DNA from 3 places in the Shewanella sp. GutCb genome. Region 1 is predicted to be linked to each of the others. Evidence: predicted binding sites of a transcription regulator. Region 1 holds the regulator's gene; each other region holds the start of a gene.
The links. Region 1 encodes LexA, which represses DNA repair genes until DNA is damaged. Its sites were predicted from a motif close to TACTGTATNNNNATACAGTA; they were not measured.

Region 1 (7,471 bases):
TGGTTGGTGGTTAAAATCCAGCGCATGATGCCTTTCGGCGCACCATGATGATGGTCATCATGGTGATCGTCCTGAGCTGCTGGTGAGTCTTGTGTGATTGTGCTCATTTTAATCCCTTACTTTCCGTGACCAACAACGTCAGAAGCTTGAACAGCATCACCTGAGTTATTACCCCATGCATTGCGCTCATAAGTCACCACAGCTGCAAGCTGTTGTGGTGTCAGTAGCGAGGTAAATGCCTGCATAGCAGTACCCGGTTTGCCATTGATAACAGTATCGAGATGACCCGTTACTGGGCCGGTAATCACTGCGCTCCCCACTAACGATGGAAAGGCGCCGGGTAAACCCGTTCCTGCCGCTTGGTGACAAGCAACACAACTGGTCATGTAGACTTTCTCTCCCATGACCATAAGCTCATCCATTGTTAAGTCATCTAAAGCCACAGCTTTAACTTGTTCTGCCTCAGGTAAGCTGGCAGGTAAAGTGACCGGGATTACGGTGTTGGGATCGCTGGATGCAGCTGGGCTTGAACTCGCGCTAGCAGAGCTCACATCCGCGGCTTGAACTGTATCGCCTGAGTTATTGCCCCAAGCATTACGCTCAAAAGTCACCACGGCAGCAATTTCAGTTGCAGTCAGCTGTTTAGCAAATGCTTGCATAGCAGTACCAGGCTTACCATTGACGACGATATCGACATGGGCGCCGACGGGGCCGGTGGTAATTGGGCTGCCAATAAGAGAAGGGAATACGCCAGGCAGACCTGCACCATTGGGTTGATGACATGCAGCACATTGAGCGAGATAGATTTGCTCACCTTGAGCCATGAGTTCGTCCATGGTTAAGGTTTGCGAAAGTGCGGCCTCTGCTTCAGCTTCAGCATTATTAGCTTGTTGCTGCTGGGCAAGTAACCACTTATCGAAGTCTGCTTCTGAAAGCGCTTCGACAACAATCGGCATAAATCCGTGGTCTTTACCGCACAATTCAGCGCATTGACCACGATAAATACCGGGCTTATCAATTCGTGTCCAAGCTTCATTGATAAAACCGGGGTTAGCATCTTTTTTGACAGCAAAAGCCGGGACCCACCATGAGTGGATAACGTCATCAGATGTCATCAAAAAGCGTACTTTACGATTAATGGGTAATACGAGATGTTTGTCTACTTCAAGCAAATAGTGTTCACCTTTAGCTTCGGTGCCCTCTATTTGTGCTCTAGGAGTCGACATTAAGCTATAAAACTCAACGTCTTTATCGAAATAGCTGTAATGCCACTTCCACTGCGAACCTGTTATTTTAATGGTGAGGTCAGCATTACTGGGGTCTTCCATTGCAATCAAGGTTTTGGTTGCGGGAATAGCCATGATTATAAGAATAATAAAAGGCACTACAGTCCATAAAATCTCGACTTTAGTACTTTCATGAAAGTTGGCGGCGACTGCGCCTTTTGATTTGCGATGGTTGATCATGGCATAAATCATTGCGCCAAAAACAACAATGCCAATAGCACAGCAGATATAAAGGATAATCATATGGAGGTTATAAACCTTACCACTGATCTCCGTCACGCCTTCTGTCATATTAAACGGCATTTCTGATGCAAACAGTGTAGGCGAAAATATTAGCGCCAACACACAGTACAACAATTGCTTCACTAGACTTCTCCTCTGTCAACAAGACAAAGAAGAGTCACACAGTAAGTCTCTGCTCTATGTAAACTCTTCAGTTCCCAAAAAAGCAACGATGACTTCAAAGTGCGCGAGTGGTTTATCCATCGTGTCGTTATGTTTCGACTATCGATTAGACTTTATATAATTTCAGTATTTTAATACTGGTTAGTGTAACCACACTGGCACCTACGGCTGAAATATATCAGGCCGATCTCAGTCTTCATATACTCTTTAAGGATCTACAGTCCATACATAAAGACCGACGACTAAATCGCTCGGATATAACAATATATCGTTGTTATCAGTACCTACCCTACTTGGTGTTGAAATATTGATCAAGATCACTTTTTGATTCATTTGCTTAGCAGCAGTAATAAAAAAGCTCCCGTTAAGGGAGCTTTGCTTTAGAGACTAGATTTGTAATAGAAAGAATTGCTTAATGGACTGCTGCGAACAGTGAACCTTGTTTAAACCGCTCGTCCTGTGTATTTATTGTGCTGTCAGGTAAGTGAGCATTCGCATTTTCAATAATGATACCCACCGCTTGAGCACTCTTTGCGACTAACTGCAGTCGTCTACTGTCTCGTGCATCGACTTCATTCGTCCAGGTTATTACCGCGCTTGATGTGCCACTCGTGAGCGCTTTTTCCATAGCCCAAAGTGTTTCGAATTCATCTTTTGCGTGTACCAGTAGGATTCTATCCATGCGGACGCCAGCAGAAGCGAGCATCTGTTTGTAACCGATATTAGGTGGGCTAATTAATACAATCCAGCGACCTTGTTGGCTCAGTTGAGCAAGTTGGCCACTAATCTGTTTTAATTCAGTGCGCCCCTGAGTGTGAGATACCATAGTTTCGATATCTGTATTTACCTTTTTAGACATAGCTTGAGCAGGTATATCTTGCCAAAGGCCAGGGTGACGCGGGCTTACACCTAATAATTTGTTCATTGCCAATCTCCATTACGGATCACGCCAACGGCTAAACCTTCAATACTTAAGCTTTGGTTTGCCAGATCAACTTCTATCGGTGAATAATCTTCATTCTCAGCATGTAAATAAACTTTATTGCCTTTCTTTTCAAAGCGTTTAACCGTGACTTCATCTTCTACTCGTGCCACCACAACTTGACCGTTGCTTGCATGTTGGATCTTATGCACTGCAAGCAAATCGCCTTCAAGTATGCCGATGTTTTTCATGCTGTCACCGCGTACTTTAAGCAGAAAGTCGGCTGACGGGCGGAACATGGTAGGATCAATTTTATAATGTTGCTCTACATGTTCTTGAGCCAGAATAGGTTCACCTGCGGCCACTTGACCAATAAGCGGTAAACCAAGGTCGGCATCTTCGGTATCATCTTGAATTAACTTAATTCCTCGAGAGGTACCTGGCATGATCTCAATACAGCCTTTCTTCGCTAAAGCTTTTAAGTGCTCTTCGGCTGCATTGGCAGATTTAAAGCCTAAACGTTTGGCTATTTCAGCACGGGTGGGTGGCATACCTGTGTCTGTAATATTGCGTTTAATTAGCTCTAAAATTTCAGCTTGACGTGGTGTAAGTGGTCTCATTATTAAGCCTGTCTTTCCATACAGTAACTGTCAGTATATACAGTATTTCTGTTCGCGCAAGTATTAACCAAATTTATGTTAAAGTTGAATTTATTAGCACTAGGGTGGGGCTGAGAGATTAAGGAGGGATGAACGAGATTTAATCCTGATAGGCAGGATATACATAGACTTATGATGGCTTAAGTCATTGTTCTATAAATACGCAAATGTTTCCGAGTGCCATTATAAAGCAATTGCGCAAACACTCCGAAATTCTGGTATTCTACGGGGTTATTAGAAGCGACTATACTGCAAGCGAATCATGTCGAAAAAAGACTCTCTTTGGTTTAAATCATTACGCTGGATCCAAAAAAAGCTCGTGCACACTATTGTAGTGCCTCATGATCCTTTTGAAGACCTCAATCTCGATCCAAGCAAGCCACTCGTTTATGTCATGAAAACAGAATCTGTTAGTGACATAGCAGCTCTTAGTGAGATAACCGGTAAATTCGGTTTACCTAGCCCATATAATGACTTAGAGGTTAACGGGGTGACTGCGCCGCGCGTTGTCTGCCTTGAAGGTAGCAAGCCTCTATTTGGCGAAAGAGAAAGTGCCGAACAGTATTTGCATTGCTTTAAGCGCCTATTGAGTGTGCATAAGCAAAATGAAGAATTAGATATTCAGCTAGTTCCTGTGAGTCTTTATTGGGGACGAACCCCAGGCAAAGAAGACGACACCATGCGCGCTGCTGTGTTGGAGCGTCAAAATCCGACTTGGTTACGCAAGTGCTTGATGATCTTGTTTCTCGGTCGACACAACTTTGTGCAGTTTTCTAATGCTGTTTCTCTGCGTTATATGGCAGACGAACATGGTACTGATAAGCGCATCGCACAAAAACTAGCCCGTGTCGCGCGAGTGCATTTTCAGCGTCAACGTAAAGTAATGACTGGGCCTCAGCTGCCTAAGCGCCAAGCTCTGTTCCATGCTTTGCTAAAGTCAGAATCAATTACCCGAGCCATTAAAGAAGAAGCGACAAATAAAAAAATCTCCGAATCAGAAGCGCGTGCAAAAGCGATGGAGTATCTAGATGAAGTCGCGGCGGATTACTCCGATAGCTTAGTGCGTATTACCGAGCGTTTTCTTACTTGGTTGTGGAATAAGCTTTATAAAGGTATCAATATTAAGGGTGCGGAGCAGGTTCGTCAGTTGCACCATGATGGTCATGAAATCGTCTATGTACCGTGTCATCGCAGCCACATGGATTATTTGTTGCTGTCTTACATCCTCTATTATCAAGGCATGGTGCCGCCGCATATTGCTGCCGGCATTAATCTTAACTTCTGGCCAGCAGGACCTATGTTCCGCCGTGGTGGCGCATTCTTTATTCGCCGAAGTTTTCGCGGTAATAAGCTCTATACCGCGGTATTCCGTGAATACCTCGATCAACTCTTTACTAAGGGTTATCCGGTTGAGTACTTTACCGAAGGTGGCCGCTCACGCACAGGTCGTTTATTGGCCCCTAAAACAGGCATGATCGCCATGACGCTTAACAGTGTACTGCGCGGTGTTGAACGTCCTGTCACTTTAGTGCCGGTTTATCTTGGTTATGACCATGTAATGGAAGTGGCGACTTATCACAAAGAATTAAGTGGTAAAAAGAAGAAGAAAGAGTCGGTTTGGCAAGTGTTTGGTGCGATTCGAAAGTTAGGTAATTTCGGCCAAGGCTATGTGAATTTTGGTAAGCCAATTACCTTACACAATTTCTTGAACGATGAAGTGCCAACGTGGCGTGAAGATATCGTCCAAGACCCAGAACAAAAGCAACCATGGTTTACACCAGCGGTGAACAAGTTGGCCAGAGAGGTGATGACTAACATTAACGATGCTGCTGCGGTAAGTGCAGTGACGTTAACCAGCTTAGTTTTGCTAGCATCTGAGCAAAATGCGTTAGAGCGTAGCCAGCTAGAAAAGCAGTTGGACCTTTATCTCACGTTATTAAAAGAGTTGCCTTATACCGAATACACATCGGTACCAGAAGGCAGCGGTAAAGACCTTGTATCTCATGGTCTGGAACTGAAAAAGATTAAAATTGAAAGTGATTCGCTTGGGGATATCATTTCCATCGATGATAGCATTGCAATTACAATGACTTATTATCGTAACAACATTATTCATTTAATGGTTGTCCCCTCGCTAATTGCCGCTTGCTTGCTGCGTAAAGAGCAGTGTACTCGTGATGATGTGCTTAGCTTTGTCAGTGATTTTTATCCGTTGCTGAAAGCGGAACTGTTTATGGGCATTGAGGATCCGGCAGCCTATACACACCGCATTCTAGATATTTTTGTCGCGCAAGGCTTAGTGGCTGAAAATGGTCATTTCACTGTTGCTGATAATAAGGTGAATAAGTTGCTGCTGTTGTCTGGCACGATAGACGAAACCATGCAACGTTACGCCATTTTGTTTAATTTGTTGGCAGTAAAACCGAACATGGAACGCTCGGAGCTTGAACGCGACAGCCACCGTCTTGCACAAAGGCTGGGAGCGCTTCACGGTATTACGGCGCCAGAGTTTTACGACAAGAAGCTATACGCCACGCTCAGCGTTAAATTAAAAGAGTTAGGTCATCTAACGGATAGCGAAGGGTGCAGTGATATCAAACGGATTAAAGACAGAGCCAATTTACTGCTGCGTTCATTGGTAAGGCAAACAATAGTCGATAGTGTTAATGCGGAGCAAAATAGCTAATGGCCAATCATATGAACGCGGCCAAGAATAAGTCTGCTGGAAAATCGGTGTTAGGCGGCGCAATGATCATCGCCGGCACCACTGTTGGAGCGGGCATGTTCTCGTTGCCTGTTGTGGGCGCTGGGATGTGGTTTGGCTATTCAATGCTGATGCTGGTTGGCATATGGTTTTGCATGTTGGTGTCGGGGCTGATGTTGCTCGAGACTAATTTGCACTTTAAACCGGGTGCGAGTTTTGACACATTAACGAAAACAACATTGGGTCAGTTCTGGCGTATCATCAACGGGCTCTCAATTGCCTTTGTACTGTATATTTTGACCTATGCTTACATTAGTGGCGGCAGCTCGATTGTTAACCATAGCCTTGCAGGGCTTGGGATTAACTTACCGCAAAGTATTGCCGGACTAATTTTTGCCGCCGTATTAGCGTCAATCGTTATTATCAGCACTAAAGCGGTCGATAGAATTACCACTATTATGCTGGGTGGTATGATTATTACGTTCTTTATTGCCGTAGGTAATCTGCTGATCGATGTGGATACCACTAAGTTGTTTGTGCCTGATGGCGAAACCAGTTATGCGCCATATTTACTTGCGGCTTTGCCCTTTGGCTTAGCAAGCTTTGGCTACCACGGTAACGTGCCTAGCCTGGTAAAGTATTACGGTAATCAACCAAAGACGATTATTAAAGCCATCTTCATTGGTACCTTCATCGCACTCGTTATTTATAGCTGCTGGTTAGTGGCGACCATGGGTAATATTCCACGCAGTCAGTTTATTGATATTATCGCTCAAGGCGGCAATATGGGCATATTGGTTGGGGCATTGTCAGAAGTGATAGCCAGTCGCTGGCTTAACACCATGTTGTCGTTATTTGCCAACCTTGCCGTTGCTTCATCATTCCTCGGTGTCACCTTAGGCTTATTTGATTACCTTGCGGATCTGTTTGGTTTTGATGAATCTCGTCAAGGCCGCTTAAAGACCGCCGCAGTAACATTTATACCGCCAACTATTTTGGGCTTGCTATTTCCCAACGGGTTCTTAATTGCTATTGGTTTTGCAGCATTAGCGGCAACTATTTGGGCAGCGATAGTCCCTGCTATGATGGCCTATAAATCACGACAAATATTTGCAGACAGTGACAGTTTTAAAGTGCCAGGTGGCACGCCTTTGATCGTCGTCATCATCATTTTTGGTTTGGTCACTGGCGCATGCCACTTACTGGCCATGGCTGGTATATTGCCCGTTTACGGTTAATCAGCATCATTCATCTGTATGATTAAAAAGCCTCTTTTATAGAGGCTTTTTGTTTTGTCGGTTTATCTTGCTCATATATTGCGTCGGGGTTTGCTTTCTAAAGCGAGCAAAGGAGCGACTGAAACTATGAGCATTTGCATAGCCTAAGCGTTGTGCTATCTCGGCTAAATCTTTTCCTTCCAACATGTATTTGATTGCTTGATTACACAATATATAACCCGATATGTGGGTGAAGCTAAAGCCTATTTTTAGCAAAC
Region 2 (7,471 bases), on a different contig from region 1:
GCGCCCAAGGTCTATCTGTTGAGGCTATTTTTAGAATTTAGCAACCGGTAGATAAAGAAAAGGCGCCGCTGGCGCCTTTTTTGTTTCTATTGCTTAAAGCAAAGAGACTTATATTATTACAGTGATAACTTTTTTAAGTGATAAAGATAATCGAGCGCTTGCCTTGGTGTCAGTTCATCGGGATTGAGCTTTTCAAGTGCCTCAATCACAGCTGATGATGCTTGTGTTGGCAAACTGATGGCTTGTTGAGCCAAAATCTGACCATTTTGCGACTGCTCCATTGCCTGATCGCGGCTTTCTAAATGGTGAAGCTTTTGTTTGGCAGCACTTATGACGCTGTTTGGCACACCTGCAAGTGCGGCAACCTGCAATCCGTAACTTCGACTGGCTGGGCCCTCTTGCACCGCATGCATAAACACGATTGAATCACCATGTTCAACGGCATCCAGATGCACATTTTCGACGTTATCCATCAGCTCCGGAAGCTGGGTTAACTCAAAGTAATGCGTTGCAAATAGCGTCATTGCGTTAAGGTTTTTGGCTAAATACTCTGCAGCCGACCATGCCAATGATAAGCCATCGTAGGTAGATGTACCGCGGCCAATCTCATCCATTAAGACCAGACTGTTTGGCGTTGCATTATGAAGGATATTCGCCGTTTCGGTCATCTCGACCATAAAAGTCGATCGTCCAGAAGCGAGATCGTCTGACGCGCCAATACGGGTAAATATTCTATCGACAGGGCCAATTACGGCATGCTCCGCAGGAACGTAACAACCAATATGTGCCATCAAGGTGATTAAGGCTATCTGCCTCATATAGGTGGACTTACCCCCCATGTTTGGACCGGTAACAATCAGCATTTTACGTTGGTCATCTAGCGTTACTGGGTTCGCTATAAAGGGACTTTGACTTACTTGCTCGACAACAGGATGGCGACCTGCTTCTATATGTATTCCTGAAGCTTCTGATAGTTCTGGGCAGGCGTAGTTAAGTGTTTCAGCGCGTTCAGCAAAGTTACACAAGACATCCAATTCAGCCGCGGCTTTGGCAAACTCTTGCAGCTCATGTATTTTCGGCAATAGGAGGTCAAATAACTGTTCCCATAACTGTTTTTCTAATGCGAGTGCTTTACCTTGGCTTGAAAGGACTTTTTCTTCGTGTTCTTTCAGTTCCGCAATGATATAACGCTCTGTGTTTTTTAGCGTTTGACGGCGTTGATAACTCAAGGGCACCAGATCTGATTCGCGGCGGCTGACTTCAATGTAGTATCCATGTACTCGGTTGTAGCCGACTTTTAGGGTAGATATCCCTGTTTGTTCTTTCTCTCGAGCTTCCAACTGGGCAAGGTAATCGGTAGCACCGGCGCTTAGTACACGCCATTCATCAAGCTCTGCATCATAACCGTCACGTATTACACCACCATCACGAATAAGCATTGGTGGATTATCGACAATGGCATTTGACAGCAAGACTAGTTCTTCAGGGAACTCGCCAATGACTTGAGACAGGTATTGAAGGTGAGGAACTGTTGTCGACTTAAGCGTTTGCTGTAGTTGCGGTAACAAGCCTAATGCTTGACGTAAGCGCGCAAAATCTCTTGGACGGGCATTGCGCAGGGCGATACGAGCTGTTATTCGCTCAACGTCACCTAACGCTTTTAAGTCTTCAGCAAGGGTAAGGTAATGCTCACTGGTAATTAACTCGGCAATAGATGACTGTCGAGCATTTATGACTTGGTGATCACGCAGTGGCTGATGCAACCAGCGCTGTAGCATGCGGCTACCCATAGCTGTAACTGTATTATCTAATACAGAGGCTAAGGTGTTAGTTTGTCCGCCTTGCAGGTTTACTGTTAACTCCAAATTACGACGCGTCGCAGCATCAAGTATGATGCTGTCAGCTTGGTTAAAACGTATGATCGAGTTTATATGTGGTAATGCTGTACGCTGAGTATCTTTCACATACTGCATTAGGCAACCTGCAGCTTGCAGCGACAGTCTGGCATCTTCAATACCGAAACCTTTAAGGTCTTTAGTGCCAAATTGACTTAGCAGCAAACGGTGGCAAGTCTCAAAATCAAATTCCCACTCCGGTCGACGGCGAGTGCCATTCATGCCAGCAATAAGACTCATTTGTGAAAAGTCTTCGCTATAAAGCAATTCTGCCGGATTGGTTCTTTGCAATTCAGCTTCCAGAGCCTCGGTATCTTTCAGCTCTGTGACCACAAAACGGCCGGATGCGATATCAAGAGTCGCGTAACCATATCCCGCTTTGCCTTGATAGAGTGCGGCAAGTAAATTATCTTGCTTCTCTTGTAGCAAGGCTTCATCAGTCAAAGTCCCTGGGGTGACGAGACGGACAACTTTTCGATCAACTGGTCCCTTTGAAGTGGCTGGATCGCCTACTTGCTCGCAGATCGCGACAGACACACGAAGTTGCACTAGCTTCGCTAAATACCCTTCAACAGCGTGGTAGGGTAGGCCAGCCATAGGGATCGGGTCGCCACCACTTTTTCCGCGTGCTGTTAATGAGATACCAAGCAACTCAGAAGCGAGTTTGGCATCTTCGTAAAAAAGCTCGTAGAAGTCCCCCATGCGATAAAATAGCAACATATCTGGATTTTCCGCTTTTAGCGTCAAATATTGACGCATCATCGGGGTGTGTTTTTCTAAGTTTTGCGGATCAATAGCAGTCATCAATTTGCTTTGCCTGTACTTTACTGCGGCGCGTAGTGGCCATTAAACATTTATGGTTGCCAATCTTAACAATTTTTTACTCATCTTAGTGGGGATTATTATGATGAAATACTGTTAACTAAGGGCGTTTTTTACGTACGATTGCTTATCTGTATGATTTTGTTGGTTTAATAAAAAAATCTTGCACAGTACTTGATACTGTATGATTGTACAGTATACTAGTTTCATATTGAGGCCCTAAAGTAGATATTAGAGTCGTCATCAAAATGATAATACAGTGCTGAAACTGTGTTAGCACTGTGATTTTAAGGAAATAATAATGAAGATAGATCCAAATAAAGAGAAAGCGTTAAACGCCGTTTTAGGTCAAATTGAAAAGCAATTTGGTAAAGGTTCAATTATGAAGTTGGGCGAAAATCGTTCAATGGATGTTGAAACAATCTCTACTGGCTCTCTATCTTTGGATGTGGCGTTGGGTGCTGGTGGCCTGCCTATGGGGCGTATTTGCGAAATCTACGGTCCAGAATCATCAGGTAAAACAACACTAACGTTGGAAGTGATTGCTGCAGCACAGAGGCAGGGCAAGATTTGTGCATTTATCGATGCCGAGCATGCTTTGGACCCCATCTATGCAAAGAATCTAGGTGTTGATATTGATAATTTACTTTGCTCACAACCTGATACTGGTGAGCAAGCGTTAGAGATTTGTGATGCATTGAGTCGTTCTGGCGCAGTTGACGTTATTGTTGTTGACTCCGTGGCGGCATTAACGCCAAAAGCTGAAATTGAAGGCGAAATTGGTGACTCTCACATGGGCCTAGCGGCGCGTATGATGAGCCAAGCAATGCGTAAACTTGCAGGTAACCTTAAGCAATCAAACACTTTGCTTATCTTCATTAACCAAATTCGTATGAAAATTGGTGTCATGTTTGGTAACCCTGAAACCACGACTGGTGGTAACGCACTTAAGTTCTACGCTTCTGTTCGTTTAGATATTCGCCGTACTGGTGCGATCAAAGACCGCGATGAAGTTATTGGTAACGAAACGCGCGTTAAAGTGGTTAAGAACAAAATTGCTGCGCCGTTTAAGCAAGCTGAATTCCAAATCCTTTATGGCAAAGGTATTAACAGTACTGGCGAGCTAGTTGACTTAGGCGTTATTCATAAGTTAATTGAAAAGTCAGGTGCTTGGTATGCATACAAAGGCAGTAAAATTGGTCAAGGCCGTGCAAACGCTGGTAAGTATTTAATTGAAAACCCAGAAGTGTCTGACGAAATTGAGGCTACTTTGCGTTCAATGTTATTAGGCAAAGGCGAAAAAGTAACAGCGGAAACTACTGACACTGCAGGTGACAATGTTGATTTAGAAACAGGCGAAGTTTTTTAAGTCCCTTTTTTGAGTTAGCTTTTTAATACTTATGCCCCAATCAGCATTACACGTCACGGCGCGCTTATAGCGCGCCGTGATCATTCCCGTAAAAAATCCAAACCAAACTAAACTTTCTGAGTTTGACGTACTAAAAATTAAAATGGTGCTAATAGCCGTGCTCTTACAGTCTATTTAGACGACAGTCGTTATCTAATAGGGCAAAGTCTTCATTCGAACAAATATCTTATGCTCTTGAATGTGATCCTTACGATTAATTTGTCATTTGCTAGCAACCTCATTTTCACCACTCATATCTTAGAATGATCCCGCAATACCCATTTTTTTAGCTGTCTACGCAGTTTTGTCACTACAGGGCTGGTTGTTAGCCATGACACTGCTTATAATGCTTTCCATAAAAATTTATCATTAGGCTCTTTTTCGGGCTAGTTGCACAACCTAATTCAGGACGGTTTCATGTATCAAACTACTGCAGCACTGCGTAGTGCTTTCTTGGCATATTTCGGTACCAATGGTCATCAGGTCGTTGATAGTAGCTCTCTAGTGCCAACTAATGACCCTACGTTATTATTTACTAATGCGGGTATGAACCAGTTCAAAGACGTATTTCTTGGAGAAGACAAGCGCAATTATAGCCGTGCCACCTCATCTCAGCGATGTGTAAGAGCGGGCGGTAAGCATAATGATTTAGATAATGTTGGTTACACAGCGCGCCACCATACATTTTTTGAAATGCTCGGTAACTTTAGCTTTGGTGATTACTTCAAAGAAGAAGCGATAAACTTTGCTTGGAATTTTCTAACTAAAGAGCTAAAACTGCCCAAAGAGCGTTTATGCGTCACTATTTACGACACCGATAACGAAGCTTACGATATCTGGACGAAAAAAATCGGTATTGCACCTGAAAATGTTATTCGTATAGGCGATAACAAAGGCGCTGCTTATGCTTCCGATAATTTCTGGCAGATGGGCGACACAGGACCTTGTGGTCCTTGTTCTGAAATTTTCTATGATCACGGCGATCATATCTGGGGTGGCCGTCCCGGTACGCCAGAAGAAGACGGTGACAGATTTATTGAGATCTGGAACATCGTATTCATGCAGTATAACCGTCAATCAAATGGTGATATGAATCCGTTACCTCGACCTTCTGTTGATACAGGAATGGGGATTGAGCGAATTGCTGCGATTATGCAGGGCGTGCATTCAAACTATGAGATTGATATTTTCCAAGCGTTAATCAAAAAGACGGCTGAAATCCTCGGCGTTACTGATTTAGAAAATAAATCACTACGTGTTATCTCCGATCATATCCGCTCATGTGCATTTTTAATTGCTGACGGTGTGATGCCATCGAATGAAGGCCGCGGTTATGTATTACGTCGTATTATTCGCCGTGCCGTTCGTCACGGAAATAAATTAGGTGCTACTAGCAGCTTCTTTTATAAGCTGGTTCCGACTCTGATCGAAGTTATGGGTGATGCCGCTAAAGGTTTAGTGGCTACGCAACCAATAGTTGAAAAGTCACTTAAAGCTGAAGAAGAGCAGTTTGCTCGTACACTCGAGCGCGGTCTAGGTATTCTTGATAATGCGTTAACAAATCTTAAAGGTGATGTATTAGACGGTGAAACAGCCTTTAAATTGTATGACACATACGGATTCCCAGTTGATTTAACCGCAGATGTTTGTCGCGAGCGAGATATCACTGTCGATGAAGCTGGTTTTAAAACTGCCATGGCAGAGCAGCGAAGCCGTGCTCAAGCCGCTGGCCAGTTTGAAACTGATTACAATGATGGTCTAAAGATAGATGCACAAAGTGCTTTCGTTGGTTATGAGAGTCTTAATAACCAAGCGACGATTATTGCTATCTATAAAACGGGTGAATCGGTCAATGAGCTTGCTGCAGGTGACGAAGCGGTAATTGTACTGGATAACACACCATTTTACGGTGAATCTGGTGGCCAGTGTGGCGACAAAGGTGTGCTTATTGCTGATGGTGTTGAGTATAACGTTACTGATACCCAAAAATACGGCCAAGCAATTGGCCATATTGGCAAGTTAGCGAGCGGCTCAATTAAAGTTGGTCTGTCTGTTTCTACTGATGTCGACAAAGACCGTCGTCATAGAACAGAGCTAAACCACTCCGTTACGCATTTACTTCATGCAGCGTTGCGCCAAGTGTTAGGTACGCACGTAACTCAGAAAGGCTCGTTAGTTGACCCTGAACGTTTACGTTTCGACTTCTCTCATTTTGAAGGCGTTAAAGCCTCTGAGGTCAAAGAAGTAGAAGAGTTGGTTAATACTCAAATCCGCCATAACCACGCGTTAACTGCTGAAGTGATGGACATAGAGCAAGCCAAAGAGAAAGGCGCTATGGCGTTATTTGGCGAGAAGTATGACGATGAAGTTCGTGTTGTCTCTATGGGAGACTTCTCAATTGAGCTCTGTGGCGGAACACACGTAGGTCGTACTGGTGATATTGGCTTGTTTAAGATCACCTCTGAAGGTGGTATTGCCGCGGGTATACGTCGAATCGAAGCGGTAACAGGGGCAGCTGCAATGGCTTATATTGCTAAGCAGCAGGATCAGCTGGAAGAAGCTGCGTCGTTATTGAAAGGCGATAGTGCCTCTGTTGTGGTAAAGCTCAAGGCACAACTGGATAAGGCTAAGTTGCTTGAGAAAGAGCTTGCACAGTTAAAAGATAAACTTGCGGCAGCAACCAGTGCCGATCTCGTTGGTGAAGCTGTTGACGTCAATGGTATTAAAGTTTTAGTTAAGAAGCTTGATGGTGTCGATGCAGGTTCGCTTCGCAGTTTGCAAGATGAACTCAAGCAGAAGCTTAAGTCTGGTATTGTTGTATTGGGGATTGCTGGCGACGCCAAGGTGAACCTCATTGCGGGTGTCACTAAAGATCTCACTGGCAAAGTGAAAGCAGGTGAACTTATAGCTTCCATCGCTGTGCAAGTTGGTGGTAAAGGCGGTGGGCGTCCTGATATGGCACAAGCAGGTGGTAGCCAGCCTGAAAACCTTCAAAGTGCATTAGATAGCGTTATACCTTGGATTTCTGACAAGCTGGCTTAATCGAGATAGCTGTTGAATGAAAGTTTGAAAAACGCTCTTTATGAGCGTTTTTTGTTGTCTGGAGGCTAAAAGTTAGCATAAGTGCTAATGGTAGCGGCTATGTTTAGCAAACTAATTGCATAAATATCACTATTTACGAGAAAACTAGTAGATATAACAGTTAACTTTGGTATGGTGATTGTGACAATGTAATGTTGTTTGGCTAATGGATTTTAGAGGTGTTGCTGAAATGGTCTTCAAACTGTTTTCATGCCCGTTTAATCTCTATGTTTAATAATAGCCTTTTAGTGCAGAATTTTTTTAA
Region 3 (7,471 bases), on a different contig from region 1:
GGATCTTTAATGCTTCGCCAGCCACTAAGCTGCGCTCCATCAGTAGATAACAACGCTGAGCAAAAACATTGCGGATAGACTGACCAATGGCGAGCATCTTAGTTTGATAAGCCTCTAGTTGCGGTGATAAATCGCCTAAATCACTGCGAATTGGATTAAGTGACGTCGGTTGCCATAATAAAATGGTGCGTTCTAAACCTTGCTTTAGTTCACTAAAGTGCAGTTGATATTCGCCTTTTGCAGCTCGGCGACGGCTGGTTGTGATTAATTGACTAATTTGCCCGTAACCACGGCGATCCATCGCAAGCAGCACAAACACACCTTCTGCTAATTGAAACTCCGCGCCCACCAGCAACTTAATCTGCTGTTTTTTGGCAGCCTCATACGCCTTCACGATGCCCGCAAATGAACACTCATCGGTAATCGCAATCGCTTTATATCCCAGTAATGCGGCTTGTTCGACCAACTCGTGAGGATGAGAAGCTCCTCGAAGAAAGGTGTAATTAGAGATAGCATGTAGTTCGGCGTACATTAGCCAAACCAGCCATGTAAGAAAAAACCACGGCTATCTTTAAATACCCAACATAATCCGCCTAGCTGATGACTCGCAATATAGTAATCACGGCATATGGCTGGCTCCTGCCACCAGTGTGTTTGCAGTCTTTCAGGTCCTTTTAACAGCTCAATCATCTCAATCGAGATCATTTCAGGTGTCGTCAACAACCAACTTGGACGGCACGCCCCCACGCTGAGGCCTGTCGTCGGATGGCCAAGATCAGAGAGTTGTTGCAATGACTTGATAACGGGTCTGTGCTCTTGGCTGGTAGCGGAAAGATCCGTTGCTTGCCAACTCTCTTCAGGTAAATGAGCAGAAGTTGCCAGCAGTCCTTTCACCTTATCGCTACCCAGTCTTGCTTGTAGCAGCGCCATCAGCCGCAAAGCTTTCTCTGAACGTTGCCCCTGAGCTGCCTGTTGTGGTCCAAACCAGTTGTCATTAGCAATCGTAATAGGTACAAACTTGTCGACAGAAATCACCATTTCAACCACAGGTTGATACAGAGTGACACGCTCTAGTTGCATACGGCATAAGCTTAATAAGTTATCACTGCGATGCTCGGCAAAGGGGTACTGAATAATAATATCAAGCTGACTGCGCTCGCTATCACGGTAGATGAGGGTCAATTTAAGCTGTTGAATCGCAAGTTGGCGTTGCTTTAAGTAGCTCGCCATCTCTTTGAGCATTCTACCTAACGGAAAAACAATCCCTTGCATCAATTCAACTTCATATAATAAAGACAGTTTTTGCAGATAAGTTTCCTCTGGCTCAAAATAGGTTAACGGATGCGGTAAAGCGCCCGAGATTTTTGCCAGAAGTTGCAGCAGCTTGGGGCCGAATCGTCGCCCTAGTTCCTTATCCGGTAAAGTGCACAAAGCCGCAAAAGAGGTCACGCCAATATCGAGAAAGCTTTGCCTTAAAAAGCGTGATATCGGTAGTGAGGCAATCGGTAATTGACTAAGTAACGCATGGCTCTTATCAGGATTAAGGGATTCACTTTGGGTCACTTCAGCCATGACTGAAGACTGCTGCGCGAGCAACTGTGCCGCTAAAGGTGTTTTGCCTATTGCAAGAGACACCTCTAAACCATAGGTTTTGGCTCGTTGAGCATATTGCTCAATAAGCTTATCAATACCATCGAAAATAAGCGCCATGGAACTGACTTCAAGCAACAGGGTGTTACAAACAAACTCATCGACATGTAACTTCGCACTCGATTGACCATCTTTGTGTGCATCATGCACCAAGGCGCAGCGCAGGGGCACGACGCGTGCACTAAACTCATAGCTCCATTGGCATAGCCAATCTGACGCTTGCTGATTAGTGGAGGCGTCGAACTCAGCTAACATCGCCGACGGCGTTAAACTTTGCGCGGTAGAAAGGCTCATCCCAACCGTCACTCCAGCTTTGTGACTCCCAGCGTCAAGTGCCAGCACGTGTAAAGACTTAGGGTCATACAATAGTACTTCAGCGCTTTGATTTAGCTCATTGCGGTAACAGAAGTATTGTAGTGCCCACTGTGGGTAATGAGCTGCTAGCCATAACATATCCATTAGCGACCATGCATTAGGTTAATGAATTTTGCTAGGTGATGTTGGCGCCCCTTGCTGCAGCGTTTTATAAGACTCTGTCCATCTATCTTGAGCAGAGTCGTTATAAGATGCAGCAAGCGATGGTTGACTGTGACGCTTTACCTCTGCTGACAATGTCGGTGTTACTAACGTTGCCTGCTCTATTGAATCGCTCACCAGTTCACTCAAAGGCGCTTTAAGATAATATGTCGGCTGCAGGCTTAATCTACGTGTTGGCTCAAGCTGCAACGATAAGTGGTTTTCTCGCTCAGCCTCAGCTGCATGATAAATAACAGAAGATGAATTAGCTTTTTTGCTCGCTCTCTCAGCGTTTACCGCTTCGATGTGTACAGCCAATATTGATCGTCTGCTACTTGTGACTTTAACCGCTGCACTCTTATTAGTAACAGATAAGGTGTTAATAACAGATAGAACCTTATCACCCGCAGTAGACGGTAATAGTGGGCTACTGATTACAGCCCTATAATCCGCCAGCCCTTTAATTGCGCTAACTTGCGCTTGGCACAGATCCTGACCTATCAAATCGATATTAAGTGAGGCGCTACCGGACAAGTCATCATTTAGCGAAGCGTTATCAATCAAACAAGCACTGACACCCAATAGACTTTCTTTTAAATGAGGAGGCAGCAGCGGTAGACTAAAGACAGGGCTAGGCCAGCCACCACGGCGCTTAATAATATTGATTTCAGTCATCCCTAAATGACTATTTGAAAATCGACTTAAACTTGGCTGCTGGCGCTCAGTCAGCTTGGGCACTAATTTCAACATTGATGCTTCGACGATAACGGCTTTTTTGTTATTACTGTCATTGGCATTTAACGCCGAAAAGCACTGTCTTTGCAGCACTAAACGTAAATTCACTGGGTGTGACAGCTGTGCATTCGTTGTCGGTAAATAGAGCATACACAAGGCTTGGCCTTTCTCTGCAGCTAGCTGCAACCTTCTCGCCTCAGTTATCGATAAACTGTCTAGCCAAGCTAATACTAGTGGTACGCTGCCACTCGCTAACGCTTGTTCAATGGACCACAAGCGTTCTTTTCGCTCTTCAGTATCTATCCAGATCAAGCGTTCCACATCCAACCCTTGTTGTAACAAAGCTTGCGGCGAAGGGATGTGAGGCGGCGCCACCAGCATCACCATGGAATCATTAATTTGTGTTGATGACACACAGTGGCTTATAAGTTGTTTCAATAAAGGCAACACGATACTGAGCTCACCTTGACCCACACCATCACATAAAATTTCGCACACACCGATTTGTGGCCAACCATTATCAGCAAGATTTTTATCTAACAATGAAAAACCCGTCGGATAGGCTACATGTTGCTGCTGCCACTGCTGCCCACGCCAAATGTCTTGCCGTTCTAACAATTGATTTAAAGAACAGGTTCCTGTTGTATTAGCGCTGGTAGCGGTCTTGCATATTCGCTCAGCATTGACGATCACCGGCTTGCGGAAACTGGCACTATCAATCGGCTCTGACGCTTCTTTATCTTTTAATACCGAATATGCCTTTGCGCTTGATTGATCCATGTTTCCACCTGTCTGTGAGATAAAAAGTACTCATCATTTGAGGACCTACCCTTTGATAACAGGCGTTATGATCCTTAAATTTAAATACTGTATATGCATACAGTATAATTATCTTTATTGAGATCGCAAGTACTCGATTCAGATCTGCAAGCCAAAAAAAACGCCCCTCAATTGAGGGGCGTTAATAAATAATACTTTTATGTATCGTAATAAATTCTAAAGCAAGGACTTATTACTTATACTTTTTCACTTTCTTGAGCGCTATTTGCTGCTTTAACATCGACAGGTGATCGGTGAACACCACACCCTTGAGATGATCCATCTCATGTTGCAGTACAACGGCAAGAAACTCATCGGTATCGATCTCGAATGCTTGACCTGTGCGATCTAATGCAGTGACTTTTACGCCTTCATGACGATTCACTTTCGCACGATAACCAGGAATAGACAAACAGCCCTCTTCCCCTTGAAAATCACCACGCGTTTCTACCATTTCAGGATTAATCAATACCATCGGCTGATCGCGTTCTTCAGACAAATCGATAACTAAAATAGCATGCAAGCTACCGACTTGAGTTGCTGCAAGCCCGATACCATCCTCGGTGTCGTACATGGTTTCAATCAAATCATCAATAAAACCCTGCACCGCATCAATATCCTTAACCGGCTCAGCTTTTCGTTTAAGCCGCTCATCAGGGATCGTTAAAATGTCTAACACTGCCATATCATTATCACACTAGTATTAACTAAAAAATTTCGCGCTATTATGACCGAATCGACAATAAAGGCAACTCTTGCGAGTCTTAACTTACCGTACTCAGCCCCTGTTTGCCCCGAAAAGAGGCCGTTCAGATGGCAACCGTTACGATACTGAGAATAAAGTCGATAATATAAGCTCGGGAATTATATTAAATTACGGCGCTTCCCTTAGCGCGAAAACGATTCAAAATCACACAATACGATCCATTTTAGTAACAGCTATGTTAACATCCTTAAAAATGTATAAAGTATACGGATAATAATATGACACAAGCTGTGCGATCCCCCTTACCCCCGACATTCTACGTCGCAAATACCATGGAGATCTTTGAACGACTCGCTTGGTATGGCTTTTTTGCCCTTTCATCGCTCTATATGACCTCGCCACAAAATCAAGGTGGATTAGGTTTTTCTGATCAAGAACGTGGCCTGCTACAAGGTATGATCCCCTTTTTCTTGTACCTTTTCCCAGTACTGACAGGCGCACTTGCCGACCGTTATGGTTACCGGAAAATGTTTCTAATTTCTTATGCCATCATGTGCCCCAGTTATTATATATTGGGTCAGGTCGATAGTTTTATGGGCTTCTTTGTTGCCTTCATGGGCGTAGCTGTAGGCGCTGCGTGCTTTAAACCTGTTGTAACAGGTACTGTCGCCCGTACCACCGATGACACTAACCGTGGCTTAGGTTTTGGCATATTTTACATGATGGTCAATATTGGTGGATTCTTAGGGCCATTCGTGGCGGGTTACGTGCGCGCCATTAGCTGGGACTGGGTGTTTATTATGTCTTCATTCTGGATCGCACTTAACTTTATCCCTGCTCTGTTATTCTACAAAGAGCCAACGGATCAAAATAGCCAAAAAGGTAAACCACTCAAAGCCGTTTTCAGCGATATTCAAGAGGTCCTCGGTAATGCTCGTTTCGCGATTCTATTTTTCGGTACGCTGATTATATTAATGTCTTTTGGCGCTAAATGGATCACCGGTGAAACGACGCTTATTATCTATGCCTGTTGGTTCAGTGCCCATCTTATTTGGGACAAGCTGGCTTCATCTCAAAAAGGCGCGCCATGGTATGGCCAAAAAATTAGCCTAGGTAACAAACCATTTGTTATCTACCTGCTTATTTTATCGGGCATGTGGATGGTGTATCAGCAAATCTTTATTACGCTACCTATCTATATCCGTGACTTTGTCGACACCACTGATTTAGTCTTGATGCTAGCTAACTACCCAGACTTACAGCAGTTCTTTGCGCCCGTCGATATCAGCTTACTGCAATCAGAAGTCACCCGCTTAGCACAAGAGTTCAGTGCTGGAACCTTAAATGCGAAGCAAGCCTATTTTGAACTGGTTCATGCCAAAGTGATGGTACCAACAACCGAAATAAGCCAAGCATTTACCGCTATTGGGCAAACTCCAGCCTTGGCAGTGCAATACGCCCAGAGCTGGGCCAGTGAACATCGCCAAGTGAACCCTGAATACCTTATCGGGCTTAACTTTTTATCGATTGTCATGATGCAACTAGTTGTTAGCCGTTTTGTTGAGCGCTTCCAAGCGCTTCCAGTACTGGTTGGCGGAACCATTATCCTCGCACTAGGCACTGCCATTGGTGGCTTAGCGCATGGCGCAATCATGGGCGGTGCAATGGTACTCACCTCGATTTTAGTATTCTCTATTGGAGAAATGGTTGCCTCACCAAAGAGTCAAGAATACGTTGCTAGTTTTGCGCCTCATGATAAAAAAGCCATGTTTATGGGCTACTACTTTGTCTCATCGGCTATTGGCTTTTTACTGGCAGGTCCATTATCTGGCTACCTTTATAGTGAAGTAGCCAAAGGTGCTGAGCGCCCAGATATGATGTGGTTTATTATTGGCGGACTCGGTCTACTGACTGCGTTGGGTTTAATTATTTTCCATAAATTTGGCGTTACACCACACGCGCAAGACACCATTGACGGCGAGCTAGCTTAAGTCATTCTGCCTCAATTAACATGTTTAAAGCCCACACTAATTTCATTAGCGTGGGCTTTTTATTGTGTACGATGTTATTGCAACAGCATTAAAACTGAGAGCGAACGGCAAATACCCATTGGGTGTCATCAGTTTCAATATTTTCAAGCTTTTCCCAATCATACTGATAACGTACCACCCATGACCACTGAGGGTTCACTTGGTAGCCCATTGCTAACCAGGCCCTCGCATCAAAACGCTCAACACCATCAATCCCTGCATTACCTCTGGCATACAGTTCGCTGTACCAATGTTCGGTAATCGGTTTTAACACTGTGATACTGGCGTTAGCCGCGGTACTGTCGGTATAAGACTTAACCGCTAAATGGTTAACGGCAAACTCAGTAAATACTTGGGTCTTTAACCAGCCTTTATGCTCATGCATCAAACCCAGTTGATACTGATAATGGCTGGCTTTTCCTTGAGGGGTATCGGTTTTACCATGATCAATCGATGCTCTAAGATGCCACTGATTAGAGGATGAATACAGATAACCCAAATGCCATTTATCACCTCCGGTATTAGTGTTGGCCGAAAATTTTTGATGGTCCGTCGCCAAGGTGCCGCCAACGTTGAGTACATTGTCAGTAAAGCCAACATACAGCGAATCACTTAGGTTGAGCGGATCCGCAATATGACGATACTGCTCAGCCACAGCAGGTAGAGAAACAGTAGATAGCAACAGTAACGAGCTAAAGAGAGGGTTGATGACCTGCGCAGACATGATATATACCGTAGAAAAGCGCTATTATTACTTTAGCGCTAAGTCTCAGCAAGAACTTTTACCTTATATTACAACGTATTAATAAAGTAGCAGCATGCTGGCAAAAGTTTAACAGGCGTAACCAACCTTCGCGTTATCAACCGCATTAATGATCTGCTGACAATCTTGTGATAGATCCCGATACACGATAGAGTTTAAGAGAAAATAAAGGGATAGTGATTCATGGAAAGCGACAACAAAGCTTCACCTATGACGCAAATATGGCATATTGTGTCTATGATCCCTGCAGGG

Region 2: recA (recombinase RecA) is a predicted target of LexA. The motif match lies at 2,896-2,915, and genes of this name have one in related genera.
Region 3: imuA (translesion DNA synthesis-associated protein ImuA) is a predicted target of LexA. The motif match lies at 3,767-3,786, and genes of this name have one in related genera.

What each region holds. Positions count from the first base shown of each region.
Region 1 is NZ_PJBL01000105.1:84,420-91,890, reverse strand. It holds gene ctaD (cytochrome c oxidase subunit I) at 1-107, opposite strand, end outside; gene coxB (cytochrome c oxidase subunit II) at 117-1,652, opposite strand; gene CXF86_RS20510 (cell division inhibitor SulA) at 2,104-2,616, opposite strand; gene lexA (transcriptional repressor LexA) at 2,613-3,233, opposite strand; gene plsB (glycerol-3-phosphate 1-O-acyltransferase PlsB) at 3,535-5,958, shown strand; gene mtr (tryptophan permease) at 5,958-7,214, shown strand; gene CXF86_RS20490 (AraC family transcriptional regulator) at 7,251-7,471, opposite strand, start outside.
Region 2 is NZ_PJBL01000002.1:107,328-114,798, reverse strand. It holds gene rpoS (RNA polymerase sigma factor RpoS) at 1-41, shown strand, start outside; gene mutS (DNA mismatch repair protein MutS) at 117-2,699, opposite strand; gene recA (recombinase RecA) at 3,019-4,086, shown strand; gene alaS (alanine--tRNA ligase) at 4,543-7,167, shown strand.
Region 3 is NZ_PJBL01000030.1:24,736-32,206, reverse strand. It holds gene CXF86_RS18555 (error-prone DNA polymerase) at 1-532, opposite strand, end outside; gene CXF86_RS18550 (Y-family DNA polymerase) at 532-2,109, opposite strand; gene imuA (translesion DNA synthesis-associated protein ImuA) at 2,128-3,681, opposite strand; gene def (peptide deformylase) at 3,914-4,405, opposite strand; gene CXF86_RS18535 (MFS transporter) at 4,705-6,417, shown strand; gene CXF86_RS18530 (hypothetical protein) at 6,506-7,180, opposite strand; gene CXF86_RS18525 (MGMT family protein) at 7,403-7,471, shown strand, end outside.